3 regions of the Paenibacillus sp. J22TS3 genome follow, and region 1 is predicted to be linked to each of the others. Evidence: riboswitches for the same ligand, from Rfam matches in the RefSeq annotation. Region 1 holds a riboswitch; each other region holds the start of a gene.

Region 1 (10,700 bases):
TGGGCAAGCTTAGGATTGGAGTTACAGGTGAAAATCTTTAGTTTGGAATCACAATAAGTCATAAAATTAAAACCCTCCGTGCTGAATTGATTGAACTAAAGAACATATTCATGACCAGACTTTAGTTCAATCCATACGGATTGAACTAAACGGACGCATTATTTGCTTAAGTAGAGCGAATGATCTTAGGGAGGCTCCTAAAGGTGGACTGCGCAGGAACCTCCCGCAGCGCCGTCTCCTGTTCATTCCGTATGAGTATGGTTAAGAGCCGCTTAATCCTGCTCTCTTTGCTTTTTCGCTTGGGCGCGGGCCCGGATTTTCTCCGCATAACCGGATTTATTCTCCTGCCGCTGCCTTGCAATCGCGAGGTCATTATCAGATACCGAATGGGTGATCGTGGAGCCTGCCACGACATAAGCGCCTTTACCCACCTTAACCGGTGCAATCAGGTTGACGTTACTACCGATGAAGGCATCATCCTCAATTTCGGTAATTGACTTATTATATCCATCATAATTGACCGTAATCGCGCCACAGCCGATATTTACATTCTTCCCGACTTTGGCATCACCAATGTAACTCAGGTGAGATACTTTAGAGCCGTCATCCAGTGAAGCGTTCTTGATTTCCACAAAATCGCCGACCTTGACCTTCTGGCCAAGTTTTGTTCCCGGACGCAAATAAGCGAAAGGCCCGACGGTTGTTCCATTGCCGGCTTCCGCCTGATGGAGTACGGAATGTTTAACAGTAACCCCATCCAGCAGACGGCTGTCTGTAATCTCTGTAGAAGGTCCTATTTCACATTGTTCTCCGATTATTGTATTTCCTGAAATCATAGTTCCCGGATAAATCACAGTGTCTGAACCAATAACCGCATCTGCCCCGATGTAAGTTGAACTTGGATCAATGATGGTAACTCCGTTCAGCATATGCTTCTTGATGATACGCTGACGCATATATCTTTCCGCTTCGGATAGGGCGACACGGTCATTAACACCGATCGATTCAGATATATCGTCGGTTACGAAAGCGCTAACAACCTCGCCTTCCCCGACCAGAATCCCAATAACATCCGTTAAATAATATTCCTGCTGCGCGTTCTGATTTGTTACCTTATCCAAGGCCGCAAACAATTTTGCATTATCAAAACAATAAGTGCCTGTGTTAATTTCCTTTACCGCATCCTGCTCTGGCGTACAGTCCTTTTGTTCCACGATCTGAGTTACGGCTCCATCTTCCCCGCGGATAATACGTCCATATCCCGTAGGGTTGTCCATTACTGCCGAAAGAATCGTAGCGGCTGCGCCTTTGCTTTGATGAAGCTTCATCAGCTCTTCCAATGTCTCTGAGGTCACAAGCGGTGTATCGCCACAGATGACGATAGTCACTCCCTCTTCATTACCCAGCAGATCTTTGGCCATCTTCACGGCATGGCCTGTACCCAGCTGCTGCTCCTGGAGTACATATTCAGCTGATGTTCCAAGATAAGACTGGACGGCTTCAGCACCATGACCTACGACCACGATACTGCGTTCACAATTGACTTTTTTCACGGTGTCAAGAACATGTCCGACCATCGGTTTGCCGCATACGGGGTGCAGCACTTTATAAAGTTTCGACTTCATGCGTTTTCCCTGTCCTGCAGCAAGAACAATTGCTAATCTTTTCAAGGCCCCGGCCTCCCTCTCTTGAACTCATTACTGAATATATCTTATTCTGCGCAAAAAGAAAAGAGAGCCAAGTACATGGCTCTCTTTTCTTGAACCCCAATAAGTTAAGACATAACTCCTATACAGATTGAAACTTAAGCCCCTTCAACGATAACTTCTTCCTCAACCGCTGCGCGATCGTACTCGGCCAGAACGGCAGCTTGGATCTTCTCGCGGGTACCGGAAGAAATCGGATGAGCGATGTCCCGGAATTCACCGTCAGGCGTACGCTTGCTTGGCATAGCAACAAACATTCCATTGTTTCCGTCGATGACGCGAATGTCATGAACAACAAACTCGTTGTCGATGGTAATGGATGCGATTGCCTTCATTCTGCCCTCTGAGCTTACACGGCGAAGTCTTACATCCGTAATTTGCATATGTGTTCACCACCTTTTTCCATCAGAGACTTGGTGTAATATTCCACATTGCAAACGGAAATCCTCTTTTTTTACGAACAAAAAGGCCTAAATTTAGGAATTTTTTTTATTTAAGAAGGTTTTCGACTGGATTCGTCTAAATCCGATAAGATTTGTAAGGTTATCCACAGGTCATAGGGCTTTCAACCTGCTGAAATAATTACCGGGCTGAACCACAATTTCCTTCTCCTTGGGGTCCACTGCGGCGAGTGTGGCCAAAGACACATAATCGTGCAGCAGACGCTGTTCGGATTCCACTTCACCTGACTCTACGAGCACACCAACTCCGGCGACTGTGGCGTTAAATTCAGCCAGCAGATCCACCATGCCCTGTATAGTGCCTCCCGCCTTCATGAAGTCATCAACTATGAGCACGCGGGAGTTCTCCTTAAGCGCTCGGCGTGACAAGGTCATCGTATGCAGGCTCTTATGAGAGCCAGAGACATAGTTAATGCTTACCGCTGAACCTTCAGTCACCTGATGATCCCGCCGGACGAGCACAACAGGCAGATTAAGCTGCGCTCCCGTGGCGTAGGCCAGCGGGATACCCTTGGTCTCCACCGTCATGATTACATCGATATTCTGATTCGCGAATACGGTTGCAAAAAGCTTGCCGGCTTCATTCATTAAATTCGGAAGTCCCAATAAATCTGACATATACAAGTATCCGCCTGGCAGTATCCGGCTCTGGTCGGACAGCATCGCACACAATTGATCAATAAATTCCCGCGCGTGCGCTTCCCCAACTTTAGGAATAAACTTCACCCCGCCAGCCGCACCGGCCAGGGTCAGCAGGTCGCCCATTCCTTCCTCTTCAAATACCTCCTTGATGATTGACAAATCCTCACTGATGGAGGATTTAGCAGCCCCATAACGTTCGGCAAAGGTGGTAAGTGGAATCAGGTGATGCGGGCGGAGCAGCAGATATTGGGTCATTTCCACCAATCTGGCGCTTCTTTTTAATTTTTTCACGAAAGACCCCTCGCTAAATAGACAAAGAACCCCGGGCAAGCATATGCCCTTTGGCTCTTTCTATATAAAATCCGAATATTTTAATGAAAATATACCACTTTTGTACGTGTTTGTCCAAGCGTAAATGTCTGGCGGTCTTCCTTATGTCAGCAGGCGCACCGCGTATACTTCTTTGCAGAACCCGCGCAGCCCGTTATAGATCCGGGCTACCTTCGATTCCTTCGACACGAGACCGAACACCGTTGGCCCGCTGCCGGACATAAGTACCCCGTCTGTACCCAGACGGAGCATCGTGTCTCTGAGCTGAGCCACCTCCGGATGCATCTGCAAAGTCACATCCTCGAGCACATTACCGAGCTCGCTGCAGACCGCAGAGAAGGACCCTCTCTCAATTGCGGTCTGCATCCGTTGTGCGGAAGGGTGGCGCACCACTTTGTCGCTGCGGAAGCGGCCGTACACCTCTGCGGTAGACACATTGATAGGCAGCTTCGCCAGAATGACCCAGCACTGCGGGGGATTCGGAAGCGGGGTGAGAATCTCTCCCCGCCCTGTTGCCAAGGCTGTGCCCCCTTTGACACAGAAGGGGACATCTGAGCCCAGCTCCGCTCCGAGCTCCTGCAGCTCCTCCAGGGGAATTCCAAGATTCCACAGCCGGTTAAGTCCCCGCAAAGTCGCTGCGGCGTCACTGCTGCCCCCGGCGAGACCGGCAGCCACAGGAATTTTCTTATCCAGGTGAATATACACGCCCTTGGATACCTGATACCGCTCTTTAATCAGCCTGGCTGCCTGAAAGGCCAGGTTCTTCTCATCCAGCGGGATATAGCCCACCTGGCTGGATATGATAATGGTATCACGCGGCAGCTCCTTCATTTCAAGCCGATCCGCCAAATCGACCATGGTCATGACCATTTCCACTTCATGATAGCCGTCTGGCCGTTTATGTAATACATCGAGCATTAAATTAATTTTGGCCGGTGCTTTTTCGTATATTTTCAAAGGCGTCACCTACTCTTAAGTTTCCATCTGTAAGCTGCATTCAACTGAATAACGCTTTTATTTTGTTTATTATAACAAAAAGTTCTAATGAAGTCTTATTTTGATACAGATACGTCAAAGGCCCCTCCATCACTGGAGGAGCCTTAAAGAAGTTTAGGAATTGCGGGATGCCGACTGCTCCGCGAGCTGAATGGCCCTTTTTATCATATTGCCCGCGTCCTTGGCCTTAATTCCGCCCCATCCTTCTTTTTGGACGGTATCATAAAAGCCCAGGTCTTTCGCAAGCTCCACCTTCAGATCTTCGGACATGACACTGCGTCTTCTGCGCGACATGAGAGACCCTCCTTTTGGATCGATAAGTAGGAACGCTGTTAGTATGCGCAGCGTCAAGAACCTCATGCACGGGAAGCACATCCATATTCCTTACAGACCCTGTAAATGAATAAAAGCAGCCAGACCGAGGTCAAGACTGCTGTTAAATGTTAAAGACTTAAGGTTCAAGGTTTAATATACGAAATCCTCATCTCGCTATCCGTGTTGTCATCACAGATCGTTACTTCAACGGATTCGGTCAGTATATCGGCATAACTGTAGGATACACGCTTGAAGGTCTGCTGCTCTTCATCAAGCTTGACAATAAAGACAGAGGGATAGGTCTCCTCTAGAACACCCGTGCGTTCAACGGTCTTACGGCGACCACCATTCGCACGCAGCAGAATCTTCTGTCCAACATGAGCTTCGAGATTGTTCTTAATTTCCGACAGCGCATTTTTCGCCATTACCTATGACCACCTCTTTCTTGTCCATTATAACGCTAACAAGACTCTTTGTCAAGTCAAAATAAATAATTATATCAGGGGTAAAAAAGCATTGTCAATGATTTTTTTCTGAGGCCTATAGATACTGATGATTTCTTCCTCTGGACATTGAAAGTGGTTCTGTAACCAAGGCCCCATTCCCCTTTGGTTTTAGGTTTACTGAGACTTAGTTTGCTCAGGATGATCATGGCGATACAACAAAAAAGGCCCCATACCAGGGACCTACAGATTGTCTAAGCAATATAAGCTTTTGTCGATCAATTGGCCGATGGGACCACATTCAGCTTGGAGAGATCCCGGAACCGGGGCAGGCCGATGCGGTAGCTCCCCCTTGTCTCGATTCCTCCTACACCTTGAATACCACTGATGGTATGGTTCAGCACATCGGTAATATGAATCGTGCTGCGGATCGGCGTGAATGAAGCCTTGGCGGCAATATACACCGGGTCCAGCGCATGGATTAAGATCCGGGCCGGCGAGCTTGCAAAGTTCGCCCCAGCCTGCAGCAGCGCCTCGAAGTGGGACTGGCAGGCCCCAGCCACAATCGTTAGCGCATCGAAGTCGCGCTCATACTGGCGGGCCACCTGAATCGCCTCAACAAAGTTGCGGGAGTTCTTGTAGCTGTTCAAGCTGTAGAGATCATGATGAATCATGCTCTTGAGCACGCCGTCATGTCCCGTTATCACCACAATATCCGGACGTACTCTTGGAAGCAGCTGCCGTAGGGCATCCGCCATAGCTGCCTCCTGAACGTAGTAACCATCCGCTGGCACCCTCAGCCTCTCATACAGGTCCAAGCTCTTTCTCAAGTAGGCTGGATCGCCATCCAAATGCAGCACCTTCCCCGGCACCTCAAAGTATGCGGGTCCCCCTACCGAGTACGAATGCAGCTCCTGCATCAGTTCGGCCTGGTTTCGTTCCTCAAGCACTTTTCTATCCTGCTGCAGCCGCTGCAGGGACTCCGTCGCTTTAATTCTCGCCCGCTTTGATTTCTCCGATTGAGCGGGGCGATCCACCTTTACCAGGTCCGCAATAGGGGCATCCGCGAGCAGGCGGAATTCAGTTCCTTTAATAACCGCGCTGCCACGTGTCAAAGATTCCACACGGAAGGTGACATCTCCCCCGTAAGATTTACGTACCACCAGGTCTCCCAAATTCGTCAAGTCCATCACCTCTAGACTCATCGTATGGGCGAACCTGGGCTTTGGTTCCTTCTGTCAGCCTTTACGGCGCATTCAATTTCTATTTCAGTCCTGCCTGCTTCAGAACATTGCTGAGGCGTGCGAATTCTTCAAGGCTTAACGTCTCAGCCCGCCGCGACGGCAGAATCTGGGCCTCCCCAAGCAGCCTCTCCAGCTCCTCACGGCCTTCACTTGCGAAGAAGCGCGTCTTCAGGTTATTGGAGATCGTTTTTCTCCGCTGGGCGAATGAAGCTTGTACCACGGTAAAAAAGAATGCCTCATCCTCCACCTTTACCGGAGCTTCCTGACGAACCTTCAGGCGGATAACCGCCGAGTCGACATTCGGCTGGGGAATAAATACCGTATGCGGAACGGTGCAGACCAGTTCAGGCTCACAGTAGTACTGGACCGCAATGCTCAGGCTCCCGTACTCCTTGCCCCCCGGTGAGGCGGCCATACGCTCTGCCACCTCCTTCTGAATCATAACCACAATATTCTCCAGAGGCAGGTGCTCTTCGAGCAGCTTCATAATAATAGGTGTCGTCACATAGTAAGGGAGATTAGCGACGACGCTGACACCGGTCTGATCAGCATACTCCCGCTCAATCACCTCACGGAGGTCCAACTTCAGCACATCCCCATGGATGACCCGTACATGACCGTATGGCTCAAGTACCTCTTCCAGGATAGGAATAAGGCGCTGATCGATCTCTACAGCTGTCACTTTGCCTGCCGTTTCAGCCAGCTTCTGGGTCAGTGCGCCTATTCCAGGACCGATCTCAAGGGCCCCCTTCGTTTCATCTAGTTCAGCCGCACCGACAATTTTGCCCAGAATATTCTGATCGATCAGAAAGTTCTGGCCCAGGCTTTTCTTGAAGGAGAAGCCGTGCCGCTGTATGATCTCCTTCGTTCTTTTGGGCGTCGATATATCTTCGATCCTGCTCATGGATTAATCTCCTTTGCTCTCTAATTGTTGAAGGGCTGCGGCGAACTCCTCACGGCTGATATGGAACACACGCAGACGTTTGAAGAACTGCTTGCCGTTGCAGTATCCGATGCCCAACTGCTCCCCCATAAAGCGGCGTCGCTCAGCCGCATGCGGATGGACGATTAAACCCGCTTCGATCAAATCCTCGAAGCTGATCAGAATCTCTTCGCCGCTGTATTCGCTCCGCACCCTGGATAGGGCCTCCCGAATATCCTGGGGCGAAGCATTCTCCACCCCGATATCACCCTTATGCGTTGCCGCCGCCTCCGTCAGGAAGGCATGCTTGCAGCCGGGAACCTTGGCGGCTACAATCTTGCGAATGCGTTCTCCCGCATGATCCGGGTCCGTTAGAATGATAACCCCCCGGCGCTCCTGGGCCAGCTTAATTTTACGAATCACAGCCGGGCCAATGGCGGAGCCGCCCGTTTCAATCGTATCCGCCTCCACCGCTCTTTTAATCGCCACGGTATCATCCCGTCCTTCAACCACAATGACCTCCTTAATCATGGACGCCATCCTTTCTTCGTGCGTGTCTGTATCTTAAAACAATCCCCTGCCCGATTACCATAAACAGGAACACTCCAGTATCTATAATCTCTGCACTGCCTTACCGATATAAAGATTAGATACGGCTAGCGGCCAGCGGTATAAGTTCTATTCATAACAAAAAGAAGAGGAATTCTCCTCTCCTTAGCATGCACATATTTACTATGTGTAATAGTATCTTATTCATGGATTAAAGTAAACGATGCCTAAGCCAGGCTAACTAGTTCAGTTCGGGCTTAACCGGTCCAATTACATAAACTGTGCGGCCTTTTTTCCGCCCGAAATTGTTAGCTGCTTTCAAACTGTCATAATACACATCAATCTTATTGCCTTTGATTGCGCCTCCTGTATCCTCCGCTTTACGGAAGCCGACACCCTCAATATACACCCACCAGCCCATTGGGATCACATCGGTGTCTACTGCGATCGTTCTACCTTCCTTAACCCGGGCTCCCGATGCAGTATTCGTACCGATCCCGCTCTCTTCCGCAGAGTAAGCGGTCAGGGATACATTCTTCAGCAACTTTTTATATTTGAACTGCACGCCGCCCTTTTTGACACTGTTATTCTGGCTGATGCTCACAGATTTAGATGAGCGGTCAATGCTAGCTGCAAGTACTTGAGTTTTAGGTTTGGTGCCTACCGCCAATACTTTTGCAGATGGCTGTCTTTCTACGGACTTACTAACCAACCGCTTCGTTACCAGCTTGCCATCCTGGTACACCTTCTCAATGTGATGCACCACAACGCCAGTTTGGCCTTTGCTCAGCAGTTTGGTTTTTCCCTTCTCTAGAGAGGGGTCCGACGTTTTGACGAAGGTATAAGGGATGCTCTCCGCTTTCTTCGTTGTACGTTTATCCACGCGCACGACCCGAATGTGCAGATCCGAGCTGACTGGAGTATCCAGGGATGGATATACTTTGTCATCACCCGATACTTTAACGCCTAAGTTCGTAATAGCGTCCTTAACCGTCTCTGACGTTGTCAGATGTTTGTTAGTGACTCCGTCCGCCGTAACCTTAACCGGAACTATACGGCCCAGAATGTACTGATCTCCCTCAGGGAGCATACCACCCAAGTCTGCCGTACCCTTATCCCCCGAATTTGGGTTCAATGCTTGCTGTTCCAGCCCTTGATCAGGCTTTGATACCGATGTGCCTGGAGATGGTGTCTTACCATCCGCAACCAAGTAAATGTTCTTGTCAGCCTGGCCATAGAACCAGGTAGTTACGCCGACAAGCAGTGCGATGGTAACAATCCCTGCCACAACAATTTGACGCTTGTTTTCTTTCTTCCACCGCAACGCGTAAGACATGCTGGATGATCGTGACTCATGGGTAGTTTCCTTAGATCCGAAAAAGCCCACTTCTTACGTCCTCCTTCATAGCCCCGCCGTCTAAGATCGACTTGTATAAAAATTGACGCGACTATACCGATTTTGACGAAATGCCCTACTGCACATTTCGCATCCCGCACCAGCCTGTTCAGCGCTACTCATATGTCATACCACTGTATGACGTTCCTGTCTCCTTTATTCAAAACAAAAAGAAGCCTAGAGAAAGAGTGTAAGAGGATCTCTTTCGTGGCTTCCGGCTGACTAAAGGAATGTAGGATGCACGAGTTGCCTCTCTCTTCATACGCTTACGAGGTTAGCTGTCGGGTTCGGGCGTAGAGAGCTGCCCTATCTCAGTTCATCCGCTCATGGCGCAATGACCTTGAATTCACCCCAAAGACCCGTTAAAGAAATCAAATACGGAACGTTCAGTCAACAATCCGTATTGGTTCCCCCGTTCTCCGGTTGCCCGAAGATTCAGCGAGACTGGTTCTTGGAATTGTAATTGATGTGTGAATGGAGCCAGTAATTCGTGGCTTTATACCCGGTTAGGTTTACATCCAATTCACATAGCTAGCAAATTCGTGGTGCTGCCAGACCAAATCAATTACTGAAAAGATTCTATCCTGTTTATATGCATGTTGTAAAGCAGGAATCAACTAGTTTTTTTAAAAAATTGGTTAATTTTTTGTAATAATCATCCTTTTTTAGATTAAAAACTATTAATCTTTCCCAAATACTCTTTATTTCATCGGTTTTACTCCCGATTTCACCTTATTCCAAATCGTTCCAGTGCATTTCGGGTGGTAATTTCCGCGATTTCCTCTACAGATACACCCTTTAGCTCTGCTGCCATTTCGGCAACAAGACGAACGTGTGCAGACTCATTTCTCTTCCCCCGATACGGGTGCGGAGTCAGATACGGGGAGTCCGTTTCAATCAACAGCCGGTCCATGGGAACCTGTTTTAATACTTCTTTGGGCTGCTTAGCGTTCTTAAACGTAATGGGCCCCCCAAAAGAAATGTGGAATCCCAAATCCAGACACATCTTGGCCGTCTCCCAGCTGCCTGAGAACGAATGCATTACCCCGCCAACCTCCTCAGCCTTCTCTTCCCGCAGAATCCGGACCACGTCTTCATGAGCATCCCGGTTATGAATAACAATCGGCATTTTCAAGCTTCGGGCAAGTCCAATCTGCTTGCGGAATACCTGATGCTGAATTTCCTTGGGTGAGGTGTCCCAGTAGTAGTCAAGGCCTATCTCACCGATGGCCACAACCTTCTTGTGCGCACATAATTCGGCAATCCACTCCAAATCCCCGTCCTGCATCGTAATCGCGTCTTGGGGATGCCAACCGACAGCAGCGTAGATGAAATCGTAGGTTTCGGCAAGCTTCATAGTGGATGGAATGGTCTCCCGGTTAAATCCGACATTAATCATCCGGCTGACCCCCTGCTCTACAGCACGGGCAATCACTTCCTCCCGATCCTCGTCAAATTGCGGTGCATCCAAATGGGTATGTGTGTCGAATAACACGGATATTTCCTCCTTCACATTAGAGCAAATTAAGTAGTGCAGCTATTTCCTCCGGCAGCTTGCGGGCGAGTCCACGCAGCTTTTCTTCCGGATAATACATGTGATATTTCCCGCGGTGTATTCCGCTGATAGAGCGGACAATGTCGGACACCTCTGAAATTTCCCGCAGCCGGTCCTGCCGGTCCAGAAGCAGAATTTGTT
Region 2 (10,700 bases), on a different contig from region 1:
CACGTTCTGTATGGCTGCGATTCTCACGTTCTTACACTGCTGTAACCAACGAGTACGCTGTTTAAATCACCCAATCAGGTTAACCTTGTCCCTTATACTATACGTCCAGCGCAGTCTTCAGCTCGTCCGACGAACGGTTCCACCAGTCCTCGTTATGCGTGGTCAGCAGCGTGCGAAGTGCGCGCTTGTCGTCTGGACCCAGTTCATCCAGCATGATCCGGCGCTTGATGGCATAGTCCAGCTTGTTCACATGGTCGGCCAGAATCTTCCACCCACGCTTGGCTTCCGTGTCAATCCACATTTCGCAAGCTGTCGCGCCGCCATACACTTGTCCTTCCGGCGTACGGTCTACCGCAACCCATACCAGCCATACCTGGCGGCCATTCGGTACATCCTCCTTGTTCGCGGAGAACTTGATCCCCCGCTCCACCTTGCTCTTCGCGTGCATGGCTCCGATATCAATCTTCGCCTCACCACCATCAATAATAACAGGCGATACACTGTTCAGATCGATCGAGCCGGCCCCGAAGCCCTTATGCTTATTGCTCTTCTCGCTGCTGCTGATAATATTCAAGGCAATCTGCTTCTTGCCTACCTGATTTGGATTATCCATAATTCCCTCCATATATGGGCCGACGCGGCCCTGATCTGTCACTCATCTTATAATTTTAATTTTAACTAATAATCTCCCTGATGCAAACATATACATGCCTTAGATGCTTGTCAACGGGAGGTATCCAAGTTTATGACCCCACTACGATTCAGAGTTATTCTCATTTCCATGCTCAGCCTCATCATAGTTGGCGGCGCACTGTGGTTCAGCTTCACAGCCGCTCCAACGCAGCCTTCATTTGGACCAGAATTGGGCAAGCTTCAGGCAGGCCAGCCCCCGGCACCCGAGAGTATCGGCACTCCACGTACCGAGCAGCTTAGCGACCGCGTAGCCGAATACCACATGGATGTGACCCTGAACGAATCCACCCGTACTCTCTCGGGCAGCGAGAGTGTGACTTGGACACATCCAGGCACGAAGCCGGTCAGTGAGCTTTACTTCCATCTGTATCCGAATGCGTTTGAGTCGGCCGATACAACCTTTATGAAGGAATCCGGGGGCAGACTGCGGGGGGACTCTATGCCGAAGGATGGCTGGGGCTCCATGAAGCTAACTGAAGTCCGGACAACGGACGGCATTTCCCTGCTTCACAGGCTTCAGTATGTCCAGCCTGATGACGGCAACCTCAAGGACCGCACTCTTGTCAAAATCCGCCTGCCCCGCCCAATTCAGGGCGGAGAGAGCACGACCCTGCGGATCAATTTCGAGGTCCAGCTGCCTAAAATATTCGCCCGTATGGGAACAGCCGGCGACTTCGTCATGGCAGGCCAGTGGTTCCCCAAGCTGAGTGTATATGAACCTGCCGGCACAAGAGGCCGTGCTTCGGAAGGCTGGAACCTTCATCAATATCACGGAAGCTCGGAGTTCTACTCCGACTTTGGAATTTTTAGTGTCCGCATTAATGTGCCAAGCTCTTATATCGTAGCGGCAACAGGATTTCCGACCAAATCGCCCGTCATCAAGGCAAACCGCAAGATCTATCAGTACTATGCCGATGATGTTCATGACTTTGCCTGGTCTGCCTCACCGAACTTCGTCTATGCCGAGGAGCCCTTCTCCTCGCCGGAGGTCCCCGGTGTCCGGATCAAGCTGTACCTCGATCCCGCTCACAAGAACCTGAAGGACCGCTATTTCTATGCAGCCAAGGCGGCTTTATCCTCCTACAGCAAGTGGTATGGGCGGTATCCCTATTCCACACTCTCTATCGTCGTCCCGCCGGCAAGCGGCAACGGGGCTGGCGGAATGGAGTACCCGACCCTGGTCACCGCATTCGGGGCGTCTTCCGAATCTCCAGGTTATGAGCTGGAGAGGACAGTGGTCCATGAGATCGGCCATCAATATTTCTATGGCATGATCGCAAGCAATGAGTTCGAGGAAGCCTGGCTTGATGAAGGCTTCACCTCTTACGCGGAGGACAAACTCATGGAGAGTGCCTACGGGGTTACATCCGCCCTGCCGATTCAATCCAGCTTCGTGAATCAGCCCGCAGCCCTGCCGAAGGAGGCTTGGAAGTACGGCTCCGCCGATGCCTATGCCCAGAATGTGTATACCCGCGGCAAGCTCGTGCTGCTTGGCATTGAACGCCAGGTTGGGACTCCCGTCATGAACAAAATCATGGCCAAGTACGCCGCCAAATTCCGCTTCAAGCACCCGGCCACCGTGGATTTCCAGCGGACGGTTGAACAGGTGACAGGACGCTCCTGGAAGGACTATTTCAATCAATATGTTTACAGCGGCCAAATGGCTAATTTCGCTGTAGACTCCATTACAGTGAGCCCGATTACTCCAAAGGACCCATCCGGCCCTCTATATGAATCGGTTGTCAAAATCAGCAGACTTGGCGGAACCTACCCTGAGGTTCCTGTCATCTTCAGCTTCAAGGATGGCCACATCGTTCGCAAAACCTGGAAAGGCGACGAAAGCCAGATCGTCTATAAGCTGCAGTACAAACAGCCGTTAGCCTGGGCTATGGTTGATCCCGGCTACACCCTGGTGCTCGAGAACAAACATATCAACAACTATCTCAAGTCCGAAGTGGAAGAGAAGACGGGGACCCGTTGGAATCTGGGCATAACCAAGGTGGTGGAATCACTTCTTGGCTTGCTCTCATGGTGAGGTGACAATAGATGCGATACATTCGCGGTGGATGGCAAAGTACCAAAGCTCAGTTTCCCGTTGTAATCATTCTCTTTCTGTATCAGCTGCTGTGGGGCGTCTTTCTGTACCGTCTGATTAACTCGGCCATCATTCCGCTGCTGCAGCGCTATCCGGACCCTGCCCCGAGCGAGCTCAGCCGCCTGCTGTTCTTTATCGAGGGGCAGCTTGATTTGAAATACAGCCAGGAGGTACATCAGTACCTCTGGCTGCTGGCAGGCATGCTTCTGCTGAGATTGGTGCTAACCCCGCTGATTCAAGCGGGCGTAATGTACGGACTCCGTCCGGATACGCAAGATGGAGCCGGTCTGGTCTTCTTTCAGGGAATCGGGCGGCTGTGGAAGCCGGTCACCCTCTTTTATATCATCGAGCTTATTCTTGTGATGGCACCGGGATATTGGCTGTTCCCCAAGCTGCTTGACCTGCTTGTAAAAGGGATTCAGAGCGGAGGCTCTCCTCTTCTCTATGCTGTTATGTATATTCTCGGCTGGCTGATTTATGGCTATTTGATTCACCAGCTGCTGCTGTTCGCTCAGTTTGGGTACTTATTCGGTGCCGGAATCTTCTCGGGGATTCTGATCTATCTGCGCCGTTTTCTTCCGGCGGCCGGCATCTCCCTCCTGCTGGGAGCGGTCACCCTTCTGCTGTTTGGCAGCTTCAGCACGGCCTCCTGGATCTGGACCGGATTCGCGGCTCTAATTCTTCAGCAATCCTATCCTTTCATTCGCAGTCTTCTCAGTATTTGGCATATATCCTCGCAATATCACCTGTGGGATGAAAAGAAATAAAGAAGTCATAACTTCGTCCCATCCCGCGCCGCTCAAGGCCTTCACCGTTTGGTGAAGGCTTTTTGTCTTTCAATTTCCGGGAAATCTCGCAATCGGCCATTGCCAAAAGATACCTACCTTGTTACAATGTGAACTATGACAGTAACAACATTGTAATTATTTTTTGGTCACAGCAGGAGTTTCGACATACATGTCGTATACATTATTATGGAACGAGCTAACTAAGTCGTTTCATATAGGTGCCAAGATGAATAAGCCGAATTCCCTGCACCGGGAAACGGGGGAACCACTTTGGGTGAATTGATCTCGCAACGGAGGGATCATAGGGGACCTTCAACCGAATCCTTAAGCTAACCTCGCAGGCATTGGAAGGAGTTTAACCGCTTTTGAAGAAGAAACTTGCAGTAGCAGCAGTGTCTATGTCCATTTTGTTCTCGATGGGAGCTGGAAGCGTTTTCGCAGACTCCAAGCTGGACAAAGTCGTAGACAAGGTCATTGGTACAGAGTATAAGTCGGGTGGAACGTCCACCAACGGTTTTGATTGCTCAGGCTTTACTCAGTATGTATTCAACAAACTGGGAATAGACCTTCCTCACCAATCGGGCTCCCAATACAAGATGGGTAAGGCCGTACCGAAAGATGAATTGAAAGCCGGAGATCTGGTATTCTTCAATACTTTGGGAAATGGTGTGTCTCATGTCGGCGTATATGTCGGTGACGGGAAGTTCGCACACGCTTCATCCAAGAGAGGCGTTACCATCAGCAAGCTGAGTGACAGCTACTACACCAACCGCTACGTTGGAGCCAAACGCATTATGAGCAATGAGAAATTTGAAGCCGTTGCCGATTCCTCTACCGACAACGATGACGTAGAATAAGTTATCCCTTGCTTGGCCCGCAATGATTCTTGCCGGAATCGTGCGGGTTTTTTGTTTGTCTTTTTAACAATTCTGTTACTAATTATTAACCGTCCCTACAGGAAATAAACCGTATACATATGTTTTTTTGACAAAAAAAGTGAGTTCTAACTTGCCAAAGCTTGGACGCTTTGGTACAATAGGCAAGGAATTAGTAACAACTTTGTCATTATTGTTGTCATTTGTCGGAGCGTCACTCACGAACCAGCCCAGAAACTCCAAGATTCGACATCAATTGCCTGGAACGCTGGGATCCTGAAGTCTCGGTTCTAATCGAGCATTCAGATTAGGTGTACTAAACCAACAAATCAGCCGAATTCCCACACACCTGGGAAACGGGGGAACCAGTTATGGGTGAATTGATCCGCATTATAGGGATCATAGGGAACCTTCAACCGAATCCTTAAGCTAACCTCGCAGGCCTTGGAAGGAGTCTAACATCTTGAGAAAGCAACTTACAGCAGCCGCAACGAGCTTGGCTCTATTGTTCAGTCTAGGAACAGGAAGCGCTTTTGCCAGCTCTACCCTTACTACTACGGTAAAGAGTGTTTATGGAACGCCATATAAAACCGGAGGTATGTCTACCCGCGGTTTCGATTGTTCCGGATTTACAACTTTTGTGTTTAAGAAGATGGGCGTAAGCCTGGCCCGCCAGTCTAAAGCTCAATTTCATCAAGGTTCGCCGGTGATGGCGAAGAGCCAACTTAAAGCGGGAGATCTGGTATTCTTCAATACCCTGGGTAATGGGGTATCCCATGTTGGAGTATTTCTTGGAAACGGCCAATTCGCGCATGCCTCTTCCTCAAAAGGTATCCACATTGACCGTCTCAGCAGCAGTTACTACAGCAAACGCTACGTTGGAGCCAAACGCATTCTTAGCCAAGCGAAATATAAGAAATACGCTGTAAACCTGTAAGTTCCACTCCCTCAAATGGAGCTTACGAGATTGCCTTACTCACTCGACCACAGACGATTCTTGCCGGAATCGGCCTGTGGTTTTTTTGCACCTAACTCTAGAACGTTGCCACTGCACAAAAGGTTTCAAAATAAAAACCTGCCGACCAACTATTTTATTCCAGCCCTGCTTATCATATATATACCCACTCTTTTAGGGGATAAACGTACCACAGATGAGTTTCTGTAACTTTTTTCTTATTTTTTAAAATGAGGTGATCTCCATAACTCTTAACAAACATACAGATTTCTATGCCGTTCCTATGAGCGAGTCCCACGGTCAGCAGATTTGCACCTGGGTGTATGAACCCCCCTATAATATTTACGGCTTTCTGCCTTGGGAGCAGATGAGGGCCCTAGAGATTGAGTTCGGTGATCCAAAGCTTCGGGAGGAACAATATATTTCGGTGTTGACCGCAACAGGGGAGCTTGCGGGGTTCGCACAAATTTTCCCCATGTCGAACGTCTCCCGGTTAGGGCTTGGTTTAAAGCCTGATTTGTGCGGTCAGGGCCTGGGTAAGTCGTTTGTACGTACCGTGTTGCAGGAAACCCTAATCCGCCGTCCCGAGTCTCCGGTCGATCTTGAGGTTCTAACCTGGAATGAGCGGGCCATTCGGACCTATCATCAAGCCGGATTCCGCATTACGGATGAATATGAACGCAGAACGCCAGATGGAATGAGGAACTTCTACTGTATGGTCTATCAGGGAACGCAGCAGAAGTGAATTTGACAGGCTGAAAGAGAAGTCATAAATTTGGCACAACTTGTTTGTTTTTTTGACACAAGTGCTATGATCAAACAAGATGTTCCGTTATAATGGGAGAAGGTATCTTACATAGGAGGGACGATTGGAATGCAAAAGTGGATCATGAGCGGTTTGTTCTTTATCGCGTGCGCTTTGGCCATCGTGCTCATGTTCACCCTACCGGGTAAAGAACAAGTAGCACAAGAGAATAAGCCTACCATGCCTAAGGTAACAGTCAACGCTGGCACAGCAGAAGCTACCGTTAAAGCGAACTGTATCAGCTGTCACGGCGATCAGCTCGAAGGTAAGGTTGGACCGAATTTGCAGAAGATAGGCTCACAAATGACGAACGAACAAATTTTCACCACAATTACCAAGGGTAATGGAAACATGCCATCCTTCAAAGACAAACTTAAGCCTGAGGAAATTGCCAACGTGGCTGAATGGCTTGCTGCAAAAAAATAAACCATCAAAACACGCCCCCTTCCACGCTGTAAGCGTATACCTGAGGGCGTGTTTTTTTCATTTCCATACATATATTTGAGCTGTCAGTTAAGAAAGCTCGCTTATCCGATAGCCACTATACGCGGCACTGGACACGTATATGCCCGTCATTCCGAAAGACGGCACAGCGCTCCCTGTCCTAGAGTCTATGCACTGCGGCCAAAGTAGCGGGGAAGCTGCACCAATATTCCGGCCCCGCCCTGGCATGTCCTGTTAAATTAGGCCTCTTATTGAAGCTAAGAGGTTTAAGTTAAGGCCTTAGAGCCGGCAGCTACTCGCCGGACAGGGCTTTATCGTAAGCCTCATTGTATTGCTGGGCTTCTTTTATATCCACGGCTGTAATGCCGCCTGCTTCCCAAGAGGTCAATCGGAGCGTAACTGTCTTATGGTCAATAGTGATAAACGGGTGATGATTGAAGGCTTCCGAAATCGCAGCAACCTCATCCACGAAAGCGATCCCTTTCATGAAATTGGAGAACGTAAATTTGCGGACAATCCAACGTTCTTCCTCCATCTCCCATCCTTCCAGATTGACTAAATGCGCTTCCACTTCTTGAGGTGTAAATGGCATCCTATTTCCTCCCTATTCTTTACAACGTCCGAGCCACTCTGGCATGACTTAAATCTGGCTTTCCTGCCGATTCCTCTCATGAACTGCGACCATCTTCCTGTCCAAATACGGGGCCATGCGGCCCTCCCATATCCAAAGCAGAACTTAAGGACCAGACACTAACCTTCTCAGGCTATATTAACATGACAATTGGCTTAAATCCAATCTGGGGCTTGGGAGGATTAGATCAAATGAACGGCTGCCAATTCGTCATCTCCCGCCAGCACATTAATCCGGTGCAAATGGACATCGTGCATGACGACTCCACTGCCTACCTCAATGACCGGCTGCGTTCCCAATCCGTAGAAAAGGTCCTCCGCCAATGCCTCATGAACCTCGTGTTTGTCTTCCTCGGACAGCCGCTCCCAATCCAATGGTTCCATTTCAAAAAAGACGTAGCTGTCTTGAATAAGCCCTACGGCTGCCGTTAATTCTGCCAGAATTTCTCCGTAATCTCTAGCGTGTTTCACACCCATTTCATCTCTCCGCCTTCCTTGATCTTATTTTCTAAGACCACTCTATATATTATAACTGAAAATTCATCTTAAAAAAAAAGGTAAATCTGTCGATAAAATAGGTAAACCGTTTCTTACGAACGTTCCCGGGGAATTCCCTCTTCGTTCTGTAAGCAAACCGTCTTGACGGAAGGATGCCGAAAAGACTGAAAGGACTCAATTCTATCTCATGGACGAGGTGTATTAATGGAAATATCAACGATTATAGGACTAATACTGGGCCTTGTGGCCGTTGTTGGCGGTATGATCCTCAAGCATGCGCCGGTAATCAACCTGGTCAATAACCCGGCAGCTTACGTCATCATTCTAGTGGGAACGGCAGCCTCCCTCTTCATTGGATTCCCTGCCGCAGAGCTGAAGAAGCTTCCTAAGCTGTTCAAGATGCTGTTCGTGAAACAGAAAATGATCACCAAGCTCGAACTGATCAGCCTCTTTATGGAGTGGGCCTCCATTACCCGGCGTGAAGGGCTTCTTGCTCTGGAGAGCAAGGTGGAGGAAATTGACGATGATTTCCTTCGCGGCGGTATGCGGATGATCATCGATGGAAACGACCAGGAATTCGTGAGCGACGTGCTTGCGGAAGATATCGCCGCCACGGAGGAACGCCACCGCGCCGGTGCGCTGATCTTCTCCCAAGCAGGGATGTACGCACCAACGCTAGGGGTTCTCGGTGCCGTTATCGGTCTGATCGCGGCCTTGGCTGATATGAAAGATATGGAGAAGCTCGGACATGCGATCGCAGCGGCCTTTGTTGCGACGTTGCTCGGGATTTTCACAGGTTATGTACTTTGGCATCCAATCGCTAACAAGCTGAAGCGTCTTTCGAAGAAAGAAATTGAGATTAGGCTCATGATGGTAGAGGGGCTTCTCTCCATTCAATCCGGTGTCTCCACGATTGCCATCCAGCAGAAGCTCGCTGTATTCCTAACCCCGGCTGAACGTGCGCAGCTCCAGGAGAAGGAGGAGAATGCCGGTGAGCAAAAAGAATAGACACGAACCCCACGAGGAGCACGCCGATGAATCCTGGCTGATTCCTTATGCGGATCTGCTGACTCTGCTGCTGGCGCTCTTTATCGTATTGTACGGGATGAGCTCCCAGGACGCGAAGAAATTCGAACAGATGAGCAAGGCCTTCAGCATCGCGCTGAATGGCGGTGTAAGTGTGCTGGACAAGAGCTCTGTCGACGGAACAGATAATAATACTCCTCAGGACAGCTCCGCCCAGCAGAGCACCCAGAGCATGACGATGAGCAAGAACCGCAGTGAGCTCATGCGCCAGGAGCAGCAGGATCTGGAGCGTCTCAAGAAGCAGATGGATCAATACATCAAGAACAACGGACTGGCTACCCAGCTTAACACCAAGCTGAATCAGTCTCAGCTGACCATTACGATCAGTGATAAGGCACTGTTCGCCTCCGGGGATGATACAGTCAAACCTGAATCAAAGGAACTGGCCAAGGCGATCTCCAAGATGCTTGAGGGCTTCCCGGACTATGAAGTCATTGTCTCCGGTCATACGGACAATGTTCCGATCTCCAATTCTGAGTTTGAATCGAACTGGGATCTGAGTTCCGGCCGTGCTCTTAACTTTATGAAGATTCTGCTGCTTAACGCCAAGCTGGACCCTAGGAAGTTCGTCAGCACAGGTTATGGAGAGTATCATCCGATCGCTCCCAACGCTACGGATGAGGGACGTGCGAAGAACCGCCGTGTTGAGGTATCCATCCTCCGTAAATATCAGAACAATACACAATCGGGTTTAACCACACCTTAATACAAGAAAGGCCTCTTGGATGCTCTACTGAGCTCAAGGGGCCTTTCTTAACGAACAGGGCTATAAGTTGAACTATAGAATAGATGTATGCGACAATCTCGGTTGCTTTAGAGCCATTCCTACTTACCCGCATCTCCTCTTTAATAAAGCTCTGAGCAGCGAACTGGTGTATAGGTCCACGTATCGAGAAGTTGCCTCCCCTCTCCAAACCACTACGTAAGAGAATAATTGAGCTGGCGCCCCAACTCCTCTTTCTCCTGCGGGGTTAGCTCACGCCATGTCCCTACCTTTTGACTTCCCAAATGAATATTCATGATCCGAATACGCTGCAGGCGCTTCACTTCATACCCCAAGGCACTGCACATCCGGCGGATCTGGCGGTTCTTTCCTTCAGTAAGGATAATGCGGAACACCCTATCGGACATCCGGGTCACTTCACAAGGAAGCGTCATCTCCCCAAGAATCTTCACCCCCTGAGACATAGCCTTTAGGAAGCTTGGAGTGATCGCTTTATCAACCGTAACGATATATTCCTTCTCGTGCTTACCCTCCGCACGTAATATCCGGTTCACGATGTCCCCATCATTGGTCATCAGAATCAATCCCTCGGAGTCCTTATCAAGCCTACCTATTGGAAATATCCGCTTCTCATGCCCGACGAAATCCACAATATTACCACGTATGTGCTGCTCAGTGGTGCTCGTAATGCCGACGGGCTTGTACAAGGCCAAGTAGACATGCTGTTCTTTATCCTTAAGAGGCCTACCCTCCACACGCACATCATCGCCCTCATCCGCCTGGCTCCCGAGCACAGCAACCACTCCGTTAATGGTTACCTTCCCCGCTTCAACCAGTTTGTCTGCCTCCCGTCTGGAGCAGAATCCGGACTCGCTTATATATTTATTAATCCGCACAGCCACACACCTCTTCTATACTTGTCTAACACTACCCAGATTTATATGTTACATTGCACATTTGCCCGCGGCAAGATGACCGTCACCTGAGTTCCTTTCCCCAGTTCACTTTCGATCTCCATCTGCCCTTTATGGCTCTCAATAATCCGCTGGCTGATCATAAGACCAAGCCCGGTTCCCGTCTCTTTATTCGTAAAGAACGGTTCACCGA
Region 3 (10,700 bases), on a different contig from region 1:
TCCATCCCTTCCTGGAACAATCGGCGGATATTATCCCAGCCCTGGTTCAAATATTCATCCAAAGTTGCCCATCCGGCCGGATATTTCCTCCTGAGCTCATCCAATACTCCCACTTGGGTAAAAGAAAAACCCTGCGGAAGCACAATCAGCAGCTCTCTCAGCCGCTTGGATAGCGGCATGTCATGGTTGCCCAGCAGCCTCTGCTCCTCGGACCTCATATCTTCAATGGACTGCTCCACCAGATACCCAATAATAGCTTCCTTCGATTCAAAATGCTGATACAGAGTTTTGCTGCTGATCCCAAGGCTTGCGGTCAGATCCCGGATGGAGAAATGCAGTCCGCGCCGGGCAATCTCCCGTGCAGCCGCTTGGGCAATATGATTTTTCATATTCTTATTCTCCTCTCCCCGTAAGAATGAACCTCCTTGATCCCCCTGCTGCAGATCAACCCCGGGAGAAACACCAGAGGATAGACCATCAGGAACAGATTCGGCAGCCACCACAGAAGGTCGTAGTCCCCCCGGATTCCCCAGAAAGCGACAGCCTGAAGACCCGAGCAGAATGTTAAGCTTAAAGATATCACCGCAAGCATCCTGCTTGCCGCCTGATCCACACTTCTATTGAGATAATACATACTAAGCAGACCCGTAAGAGATATGAATAAATCCAGAGGCAGAAATGATAGATTCCAAGACACCATCAATTCGTCCTGATAGTCCTTGTACTTGTACTCTTCAGGAATCACCCCAAGCAGTACAACAGTCCAATAAACGATAAACCCTACATCTGTAAACCACATCAAACACTTTAAATATCTGTTCATCACAACCCCCAGAGCCTGCTAATTGATTATTCTGAAATCAAGGAAAACAAACTGTTTTATTTGTTTTCTACATTATCAAACATGACCTGAGGAAGTCAAATCTTCGCGTCTTCAGGGGGACGATTCCAATATGGAAATAGAGCGATATACAAAAGAGAAGCTCAGATCCGTTTAGAATCTGGGCTTCTTTTTTGACTCTTTATTTTCTGCCATAATCGGCCTTAATCTCGCCCCATACCTGGGTCTCCCACTTCAGAAGCTTATTCTCGTAGTTGTTGGACTTAAGCCAGGCTACTGCACGGTCCACCAGCTCCCATATCTCCCGGGTCGACTCGTTCCTTGCCAGCGTCGTTGCCACCTTTTTCTCCCGGACCCACTTCAGAGCCGTTCTGGAATCACTGTACACGGTCATCTTGCTGCCCCTCTGTTTCAAATAGGCGAGCGAATGAACGATGGCCAGGAATTCCCCCAGGTTATTCGTCCCGTTAGGAATCGGTCCCCGCTCAAAGATTACTTCACCTGTCCGGGTGCTAACCCCCCGGTATTCAATAGGTCCCGGATTGCCCTTGGTTCCCACATCTACAGAAATGCTGTCATAGTCAATTTCCGCCTTAACCGCACTGGAGCTGCTGCCTGAAGCCTTCGCCTTCTGGCTGACCCCGCTCCGGCCTCCCGCCGCAGACGTGCCCGACTTGCCCCAATGCTTCTTCCAACCGTCCCGGAAAGCCTGTTCCGCTTCGGATTTGGAAGGGTAAGACTTGTACTTGGCATCCTTATAGGCTTCCACCTGAGCTTTGCACTCCGCCCAAGTCGCGTAAACTCCAGGAGCTGCACCCTCCCATACCACATAATACTTTTGACCCGCCATAATGTCCCCCTCTTGCAATTTGCAATCTTTCCGTTATGTCCAGGCCCAGAAGAAACCGTCCCGGTCCCAGGCGACCCGTCCGCCGTGCTGTTTGCGGAACGCATTCCTCACTTCCTTGGCCAAGGATACGTTCCCATTCTCATTCCTAAATACATACTGCTCGCCAAAATGGCTCCTTACATATTCGATGGCTTCCTCCTGACGCAGAATGCCCCGTTGCCGGATCTCTTGGATCATCCATTCCGCTATTTGCTGCTCTGAAGACTCCATGGCTTATAACTCCTTACCTTCTCATGTCATTATGAAATGTGCTGACCAGTGAATTCATATATATTGCATGGTATCTGATTTGGGGACATCAATCAATGGCTGGGCTGGTGTCATTTCAGGGCATTTGTGAATAGGCTGAATCATCAATATTATTGGAGGTTCTTACGTATGATGAGAAACTTGAGCACCGATTCGTATGTCCGGCAGCCTTATCCCTACTATCCGTACCCTTATAAATACAATTACCCGCCGTTCTATCCTTACCCATCCCCTTACTATCCTTACCCTGTCTATCCGCCTTACTTCGGTTATCCCTACCCTTTCCCTTATTATGGAGGATATTTCGGGAACTACTCTGGACACGGAGACGGACACCACCACGGGCATGGACACCGTCCAGAACCGAGAGATTTTGAACTGAATTTCCAGTCCAAGGCTAAATATGGCGGCAAATACGGCCTGGATGCCCATGCCGATGCCCAAGTAGGTGGAGGCCAAGGCCTTACTTTTGACGCCGCTGGCAATCTGGGCGGAGAGCATGGCATCGGCATGCAGACCGCCGGGCACTTGGGCACCCAGGGAGCGGGCTTTCAGGCTGGTGGGCATGTTGGCGGAGACAATTACGGAGCCAAAGGCCACGCCGACGCCAGCCTGAACCTGACCCAGGGGCTTCAGGTGGATGCCGGGGCTAGTGTAGGCGGCCAGCACGGCGTTGGCGTGCAGGGCGACGGATATGTCGGCGCCAAAGGCATTGGCGCCCACGCCCAAGGCCAGATTGGCGGCGAGAATTACGGAGCCAAGGCTCACGCCGGAGCTGATCTCAGCCTGAAGCAGGGATTCGGCTTCGATGCCGGAGCCAATGTCGGAGGCAAGAGCGGCTTCGGTGCGGGCGCCAGCGGGCATATCGGCCTTGGCAAGGGCGTGGGATATCAGGTCGGCGGGAAGGTCGGCGGCCAGCACGGGGTCGGTATCCACAGCGATGCCCATCTTGGCGGCGGCAAGGGTGTAGGCTTTGACATTGGGGGCAACCTAGGTACCCACAACGGCCATGTAGGCGTTCAATTCGGCGGCGACAAGGACAAAGAGGACGAATAACTGCCCCACACCATTAAGTTGAACTGTGGATATACAAGAAGCTTCTCCGGAATCATTTCACAACTTGTCTAGGGGTGATTCCCAAGTTCAACTTATAAGCGTATTCTCCGCATACAAAAAGGACCGGGTGACTCCCGGTCCTTTCTTTTTCCTACGGTTATTTCAGGCCTCCAACTTTTCCGTCACCGGACAGGCCCTTAAGCAGCGGCTCCCAGGTCAGGCCTTCTCCACATATTTTTTTGCGCTGATCAGAGATGTTTTGCAGGGAGGCATTGCGCTGAGCTTCCAGAGCGCGGACTGTTTTCAAGTACAGATCCTGAATTTTGTTCTCCGAAGAACTAGCGTTGTTGGCAATTTGTTGTTTGTAGCGCGCCATGTCCTTGGCAATCTTCGCGGTAAGCTCTTTATACAGCTTGCTGATCTGCTGCTGGGCTTTGGTTTTGCTGATCTTCCCGCGTGAGTAAGCATAAATAGGGCTTGTAATATAACTTGTGCTGGAGTTCTTCATCAATGCATACATCGGACTGCTGATATAACTGTCAGATACCGTCTTGTTCAGCGCATAGGCTGGACTGCTTAACAGATTAGGACTGATCGCCCTTTTATAATCCCCCATATAGCTGCTGAGAGAATTCTCATTGATTGCCCGGGCGAAGGTGCCCATCGTACTGCTTAGTGAATTCCGGTTGGCCTCCCGGGTATAGATTCCCATAGGGCTGCTGAGTGAGTTCGGATTGATATTGCGGGCATACTCATTCAGCTCCGATCTGAGATCCCGATTATCACCATAGCGCTTCTGCAAGTCTGCCAAATCGGCTTCCAGCTTTTCATTCCACTTGTTCTGGTCTTCCAGAACAATTCGCTCCAGTTCAGCCAATCTATCGTTCTGGGTCTTCAAATATGTACTGTACGTTTGCGTTTGCTGATCCATATAGTTGTTATAGGCAGCGACCGTCTTTTTATTATACGCCTTATAATTGCTCCAGACCTGGTTGATCCATTTGCTGTCTGCAGCCTGAACCGGGCCTGCCGGCATGAAGATTACCATCATCAGCAGCAAGCTTAAGCCTAACAGCATTCCTTTCCGTAAAAAACTCCCCTCGCACTTGTGCACTCCCTTCATACTTCATTGCCCTCCATTCGTTTTTTATGTCAATCAGAGGTATTTTATCCAATGACTTGGTAAGTTCCAATAGTCCGTAAAGTCTACAGTCCCTTTGAACTAATTATTCTTCCTTTTACAACTATTACTGTAATTTAATTTCAGTTCCTGATATTGTTCTATTTGTTTCATCTACATCCTTCTATCATTATAAATTTACATCCGCTTTACCCTAACATATTGAAATGTAAGCGTATAGCTTCTTTTCGGCAACTCATAATCAACCTTTGTTCAATAATTTTGCATTTGGCTTAAAAAAGTACACAAAACCCATATCTCTTTTGTAAAATCTCGATTAATATAGGGAGTGCATTAACAGAATTACAGAATCTTACTTACGAGAGGGATGAAGAATTTCGTGAAGAAGGGGTTAAAGAAACAACTCGGTAAAGTCGTTACATCTTCCTTGGCTCTAAGCCTGCTCGTGCTGCCGCTTCACAGCGTGCCCGCATCTGCAGACACGGCGTCCGCAAGCTCCCCGCTGAAACTGAGAATCATGGAGACTACGGACGTTCACACTAACCTGATGTCCTATGACTACTACAAAAGCGCGGATGCGCCTACCGTAGGGTTGGCCCGGGTTGCCACACTGGTGAAGGAAGCCCGCAAGGAGGTTCCTAACACCCTGCTGGTTGATAATGGCGACCTGATTCAGGGAACACCGCTGGGTACATATGAGGCTCTTGTGAGCCCAGTTAAGCCGGATGAGACACATGCCGTATATAAAGCGATGAACCTGATGGGCTACGATGTGGCCACCATGGGAAATCACGAGTTCAACTACGGCCTGGACTTCCTCGATCAAATCGTCAAGAAAGCCAGCTTCCCGTACATTAATGCAAACGTATACAAGGATGACAAAGACAACAATCCTGATAACGATGTAAACCGCTTTAAGCCTTACGAGATTCTGACAAAGACCTATAAGGATGAAGCTGGCCAAACCCAGACGCTGAAGATCGGCGTGCTTGGCCTGGTGACTCCACAGATCACAGAATGGGACAAGGCAAACCTTGAAGGCAAGGTAATTACGAAGGATATCGTGGCTACAGCTGAGAAGTTTGTTCCTGAGATGAGAAAAGCGGGCGCGGATATCGTCATCGCCATGGCTCATACAGGCTTTAATGCGAATGCCAAAGCTAACGTTAAGGACGAGGACGTTGTTCTTCCGCTAAGCAAGGTTGCCGGAATCGATGCCATCACCTTCTCACACACCCATAAGGTATTCCCGACGGCCACAGACAAGTCGCTGGATGCCCTGTTCAAGGACTCCTCCGGCAAAGTCCTGCCTGCAGTGGACAACGTTAAGGGAACCATTAACGGTGTACCTGCGGTGCAATCCGGATACGGCGGCAGCAATCTCGGTATTATCGATTTGACGCTGGAGAAGAAAGACGGGGTATGGAAAGTTGCCGCCTCCCAATCTTCAACCAAAGCGATCTACGATGCCGCGAACAAGAAATCCCTGGCCGAGCCGGACCCTGCTGTAGTTGAAGCAGTCAAAGCTGAGCACGAAGCTACGATTGCTTATGCCAACAGTCCGATCGGAACAGCCACTGCACCGATCCACAGCTATTTCGCCCTGGTTCAGGATGATCCTTCTGTACAGATTGTTACCAATGCACAGAGAGATTACGTTGCCGATTATGTGAAAAAGAACCTGCCAGAATATGCGAAGACGCCGATTCTGTCTGTAGGTGCTCCATTTAAAGCGGGGCGCAACGGTCCGGAAGAATATACGGATATCGCTAAAGGCCCTCTGGCAATCAAGAGTGCCGGTGACCTGTATCTATATGACAATACGCTGAAAGCGATTCTGGTAAAGGGCTCCGTCGTTAAGGAATGGCTGGAAATGTCCGCAGGCAAGTTCAATCAGATTGATCCTGCCAAGAAAGAGGAGCAGCCGCTTCTGAACCCAAGCTTCCAGGTGTACAATTTCGATGTGATTGACGGTGTTACTTATCAGGTGGACGTTACTAAGCCTGCCAAATATAACATTGACGGAACTGTAGCTAATGCGAACAGCAGCCGGATCGTCAACCTGCAATACCAAGGCAAACCGGTTGATCCGAACCAGGACTTCATCGTGGTGACGAACAACTATCGCGCAAGCGGCGGCGGGAACTTCCCTGGCGTTAAAGGCAGCAAGTATGTCATTGACAGCCCGGATGAGAACCGTCAAATTCTGATGGATTACATCACTGCGAACAAAAACATCAATCCAACAGCAGATAACAACTGGTCCATTGCTCCTGTACAAGGAGATTTGAATGTCACATTCACTTCTTCCCCTAAAGCCGAGCAGTATGCCAAGCTGACCAACAATATTCAGTACACAGGCAAGCTGGACGACAAAGGCTTTGGCGTCTACAAGCTTGACCTGAGCAAAGCCGTTGTCCCAGTAACAACACCTGAGCAGCCTGGTACTTCCACACCTGCTCCTGGCACAGACGTGCCTGCGGCGCCTGGCTTCAAAGACGTTCCTGCAGACCACTGGGCCCACAGCTATATCAGCGACCTGGTTGCGAAGAAGATTGCCACTGGCAAAACGGCGGCTTCCTTTGATCCGAACGCGCCAATCACACGCGCTGAGTTTGCAAGCCTGCTGGTGAAGGCTCTGGACCTGAAAGCCAAAGGCAAATCCGTGTTCAAGGACGTATCCGATAAGAGCTGGTTCGCTGGAGCCGTTATCGCCGCTTATGAGAACGGCATTATCAACGGAACCAGCAAGACCACCTTTGAGCCGAACAAGCCGGTAACCCGTGAAGAGATGGCTGTTATGGCCAAGCATGCAATGGATGTTAAGGCTGGCGAGAAGCTGAAGGCCGCTGCTGAAGCGAAATTCGCAGACAGCGCCAAGCTCAGCGCTTGGTCTAAGGCTGAAATTAACCTGATTGTGGATCGCGGAATCATGAACGGGCGCGGCGGCAACAAATTTGAACCTGCAGCCTCCTCCAGCCGTGCGGAAGCAGCCAAAGTTGTGGATATGATCATCACGAACATTTCCGTACAGCTGCTCGGAATCAATGATTTCCATGGACAACTCGATTACAAGAAAGACCTTAAAGATGCCTCGGGCAAAGTAACTGCCACTGTAGGCGGTGCCGACTATCTGGCTGCTTATCTGAAGCAGTATAAAGCCAAGAACCCGAACACCCTTCTGGTTCATGCAGGCGATGCTGTAGGGGCAAGCTCCCCGATTTCCGCCCTGCTGCAGGACGAACCAACGATTGATTTTCTGAACCGCCTTGGCTTTGCTGTAGGCACCGTGGGCAATCATGAGTTCGACAAAGGACCTGCGGAAGCTCTCCGCCTGATTCACGGGGGCAAGAACCCGAAGGACGGCCATGACTTCGCGGGAGCCAGCTTCCCTTATGTGGTGGCGAACGTGCTGGATGAGAACGGCAAGCCGTTCCTGCCTGCTTACACCGTTAAGGAAGTAGGCGGTGTAAAGATCGGATTCATCGGTGTGGTTACCAATATTACACCTTCTATCGTGAGCCCGGCTGGTATTAAAGGCCTTACCTTTACCGATCAGACCACAGCCGTCAACAAAGCTGTAGCTGAGCTTAAGGCTCAAGGCATCCGGTCTATCGTAATTCTGGCCCACGACCCATTCGCAGGGTCCAAGGATGCCCCAACCGGTGAAGTTGTAGACCTCGCGAACACGGTAGACGATGAAGTTGACGTGATTCTGGGCGGCCATGACCATGGCGGTCTGAATGCCGTGGTAGACAACAAGCTGATCGTGGAGTCCTACTCTTACGGGGTGGCCTTCTCCGATTTTGACCTGGAAATTGACCGTGCTACGCACAACATTGTGAGCAAGAAAGCTACCATTGTGGATACCAAACATGAAGGAATCACACCGGATGCGGAAATCACCAAGATGGTTGCTGACTATCAAGCGAAGAACGCTCCGGTCCTGAATGCACCTGTCGGCAAGACAGCTGCAGCTATCACCCGTACTACAAGTACGGCTGGTGAATCCGCACTGGGCAACCTGATTGCCGACAGCATGCGCGAGACCATGAAGGCCGACTTCGGTTTCATGAACTCCGGCGGCATCCGCAACGATCTGCCGCAGGGAACCATCACCTATGGCAACATGTTCGGCATTGAGCCATTCGGCAACGTGCTGGTGAAGCTGACGCTGACCGGGGCCCAAATCAAAGAGCTGCTGAATCAGCAATGGGGAGCGCCTAAGACCCGCATCGGGCAAGTCTCCGGCCTCACTTACAAATACGACGACAGCAAGCCGGATGGCTCCAAGATCGTTGAAGTGAAGAAAGCCGATGGAACACCACTCGAAGACACCAAGAACTATACGATTGTTGTTAATGACTTTATGGCTTCCGGCGGAGACGGATACACTACCCTGACTAAAGGAACCAACCGTGAAGTTGGGCCAGTGGATCTGGACGCGTTTGTTGATTATGTAAAAACTAAATTTGCAGGCAAAGACATTGACGCAAAGATTGAGAATCGGATCGTCAAAGTGAACTAATTCAATTCCTTATAGTGAAGAACCCCCTCCGGGAGACCGGCAGGGGGTTCTTGTCTTGATCATAGGTCAATCTGAAGCACAATAAACAATCAGTCCGGGCATTACAATAATCGCCAAATGAGAAAAATACCTGCACCGCAATCTTAAGGATAGTTTAAGAAGTACGAAAAGGTGTTTACAAGAATGAAGTACGAGAGTATGATAATCATCGGTTTTCAATTTCCATATATTCGCTGAAATCTTACAAGATGCGGGGGAACCGTTCTAACGGATTGAATCGATCCGGGGGGTGAATCCTATTACAAGGTAGGGCTACTCAAGGGCCCGAATCCGACAGCTAACTCCGTAAGCGTTATTTGAGAAGGAAGGTGGATTCAACCATGACCAGAATATTTAAAACCTGAGTATGTATGATTAGACTTGTGGACATTGTATAGTTCGTAAAGCACTTGGGTTTATGTCTTAATTTTTACCATACTGGTGGTGGAGAGAATGTCTTTAAAAAGATTTTTAATCGGGCGTCCCCTGAAATCAACAGAACTGGGCGAGCAAAAACTAAACAAAACCAAAGCTCTGGCCATTCTGTCCTCTGACGCCTTGTCCTCCGTTGCCTATGGGCCGGAGCAAATCCTGCTTGTCCTAATTACAATCAGTGCGGCAGCCTTCTGGTATTCAATACCGATTGCCGTAGGTGTGCTGGTTCTGTTAACCGCACTAATTTTATCTTACCGTCAAATTATTTTTGCTTATCCGCACGGCGGGGGAGCCTATGTGGTATCCAAGGAAAACCTTGGAACGAACTATGGTCTAATAGCCGGCGGTTCACTGCTGGTGGATTACATTCTGACCGTAGCCGTGAGTGTGTCCGCAGGAACAGATGCGATCACCTCCGCTTTTCCCAGCCTGCATCCTTATACGGTAATTATTGCGATTATTTTTGTATTATTCATCACGACCTTGAACTTGAGAGGAGTCACGGAGTCGGCCTCAATTCTGGCCTACCCTGTATACTTGTTTGTTCTAGCTCTGTTCATTCTAATCGGGGTCGGCATATTTAACATCCTGACAGGCCATGTGCCAGCTGAGCTGCACGCTCCAATTGGAACCCCTGTCGCTGGCATCAGCTTATTCTTGCTGCTGCGGGCTTTTGCATCAGGTAGTTCTGCGCTTACGGGGGTTGAGGCGATTTCGAACGCCATCCCGAACTTTAAAGATCCGGCGCCGAACAACGCCTCCAAGACGCTGCTGGCTATGGGAACCCTGCTTGCTGTGCTGTTTTCGGGAATTGTATTCCTGGCTTATTATTACGGGGTAGCCCCTAAAGCTCAAGTCACGGTAGTTTCCCAAATCGCGGAAATGACATTTGGCCGCAATTTCATGTACTTTTTTATCCAGGGAACTACGGCTCTGATTCTTATTCTGGCCGCCAACACGGGGTATTCCGCATTCCCTCTGCTGGCTGTAAACCTGGCCAAGGACAAATTCATTCCAAGAATGTTCACGGTACGAGGAGACAGGCTGGGATATTCCAACGGAATTATCATGCTGGGAGTCTGCTCCATTATCCTGATTGTCGTATTTAAAGGACAGACTGAGCACCTGATTCCACTGTATGCGGTTGGGGTATTTATTCCATTTACCCTGTCCCAGACCGGAATGATGCTGAAATGGCTGCGCACCAAGCCCCAAGGCTGGGTACCGAAATTTATCATCAATACGATCGGGGCTTTGATCAGTCTCACCGTATCGCTCATGTTCTTTCTGACCAAATTCAATCAGGTATGGCCGGTATTGATCTTCCTGCCGCTGATTATTCTGTTCTTCTACCGGATCCGGAAGCACTATGAAGCGGTGGGGGACCAGCTGAGATTAACCACCTGCGAGCGGGCTGTGCCAATTGAAGGCAATGTGATTATTGTACCTGTTGCAGGGATTACCCATGTAGTTGAGAACTCGCTGAACTATGCGAAGTCAC

Evidence for each region. A riboswitch is a leader RNA that binds a small molecule or an ion and turns the genes downstream of it on or off. The one in region 1 is predicted to bind cyclic di-AMP.
Region 2: linked by a shared signal. The riboswitch ahead of KJS63_RS24620 (C40 family peptidase) and the one ahead of KJS63_RS25675 (resuscitation-promoting factor) in region 1 are both predicted to bind cyclic di-AMP.
Region 3: linked by a shared signal. The riboswitch ahead of KJS63_RS22705 (APC family permease) and the one ahead of KJS63_RS25675 (resuscitation-promoting factor) in region 1 are both predicted to bind cyclic di-AMP.

The regions. Positions count from the first base shown of each region.
Region 1 is NZ_BOSF01000014.1:40,887-51,586, forward strand. Features, by position in the region: gene KJS63_RS25625 (ribose-phosphate diphosphokinase) at 1-62, opposite strand, end outside; gene glmU (bifunctional UDP-N-acetylglucosamine diphosphorylase/glucosamine-1-phosphate N-acetyltransferase GlmU) at 273-1,670, opposite strand; gene spoVG (septation regulator SpoVG) at 1,805-2,089, opposite strand; gene purR (pur operon repressor) at 2,261-3,100, opposite strand; gene ispE (4-(cytidine 5'-diphospho)-2-C-methyl-D-erythritol kinase) at 3,242-4,096, opposite strand; gene KJS63_RS25650 (small, acid-soluble spore protein, alpha/beta type) at 4,250-4,429, opposite strand; gene veg (biofilm formation stimulator Veg) at 4,594-4,875, opposite strand; gene yabG (sporulation peptidase YabG) at 5,172-6,098, opposite strand; gene rsmA (16S rRNA (adenine(1518)-N(6)/adenine(1519)-N(6))-dimethyltransferase RsmA) at 6,157-7,041, opposite strand; gene rnmV (ribonuclease M5) at 7,045-7,590, opposite strand; gene KJS63_RS25675 (resuscitation-promoting factor) at 7,850-8,995, opposite strand; cyclic di-AMP (ydaO/yuaA leader) riboswitch at 9,252-9,455, opposite strand; gene KJS63_RS25680 (TatD family hydrolase) at 9,732-10,499, opposite strand; gene KJS63_RS25685 (HD domain-containing protein) at 10,519-10,700, opposite strand, start outside.
Region 2 is NZ_BOSF01000012.1:12,325-23,024, reverse strand. Features, by position in the region: gene KJS63_RS24640 (YwhD family protein) at 98-613, opposite strand; gene KJS63_RS24635 (M1 family metallopeptidase) at 746-2,728, shown strand; gene KJS63_RS24630 (hypothetical protein) at 2,740-3,555, shown strand; cyclic di-AMP (ydaO/yuaA leader) riboswitch at 3,800-3,935, shown strand; gene KJS63_RS24625 (C40 family peptidase) at 3,942-4,433, shown strand; cyclic di-AMP (ydaO/yuaA leader) riboswitch at 4,773-4,910, shown strand; gene KJS63_RS24620 (C40 family peptidase) at 4,915-5,388, shown strand; gene KJS63_RS24615 (GNAT family N-acetyltransferase) at 5,690-6,151, shown strand; gene KJS63_RS24610 (c-type cytochrome) at 6,281-6,637, shown strand; gene KJS63_RS24605 (4a-hydroxytetrahydrobiopterin dehydratase) at 6,948-7,247, opposite strand; gene KJS63_RS24600 (hypothetical protein) at 7,469-7,762, opposite strand; gene motA (flagellar motor stator protein MotA) at 7,988-8,791, shown strand; gene motB (flagellar motor protein MotB) at 8,775-9,575, shown strand; gene KJS63_RS24585 (pseudouridine synthase) at 9,788-10,489, opposite strand; gene KJS63_RS24580 (ATP-binding protein) at 10,531-10,700, opposite strand, start outside.
Region 3 is NZ_BOSF01000009.1:87,680-98,379, forward strand. Features, by position in the region: gene KJS63_RS22670 (TetR/AcrR family transcriptional regulator) at 1-389, opposite strand, end outside; gene KJS63_RS22675 (DUF5360 family protein) at 386-823, opposite strand; gene rnhA (ribonuclease H) at 1,023-1,691, opposite strand; gene KJS63_RS22685 (DUF6953 family protein) at 1,725-1,961, opposite strand; gene KJS63_RS22690 (hypothetical protein) at 2,130-3,056, shown strand; gene KJS63_RS22695 (hypothetical protein) at 3,214-4,179, opposite strand; gene KJS63_RS22700 (bifunctional 2',3'-cyclic-nucleotide 2'-phosphodiesterase/3'-nucleotidase) at 4,577-8,725, shown strand; cyclic di-AMP (ydaO/yuaA leader) riboswitch at 8,947-9,093, shown strand; gene KJS63_RS22705 (APC family permease) at 9,218-10,700, shown strand, end outside.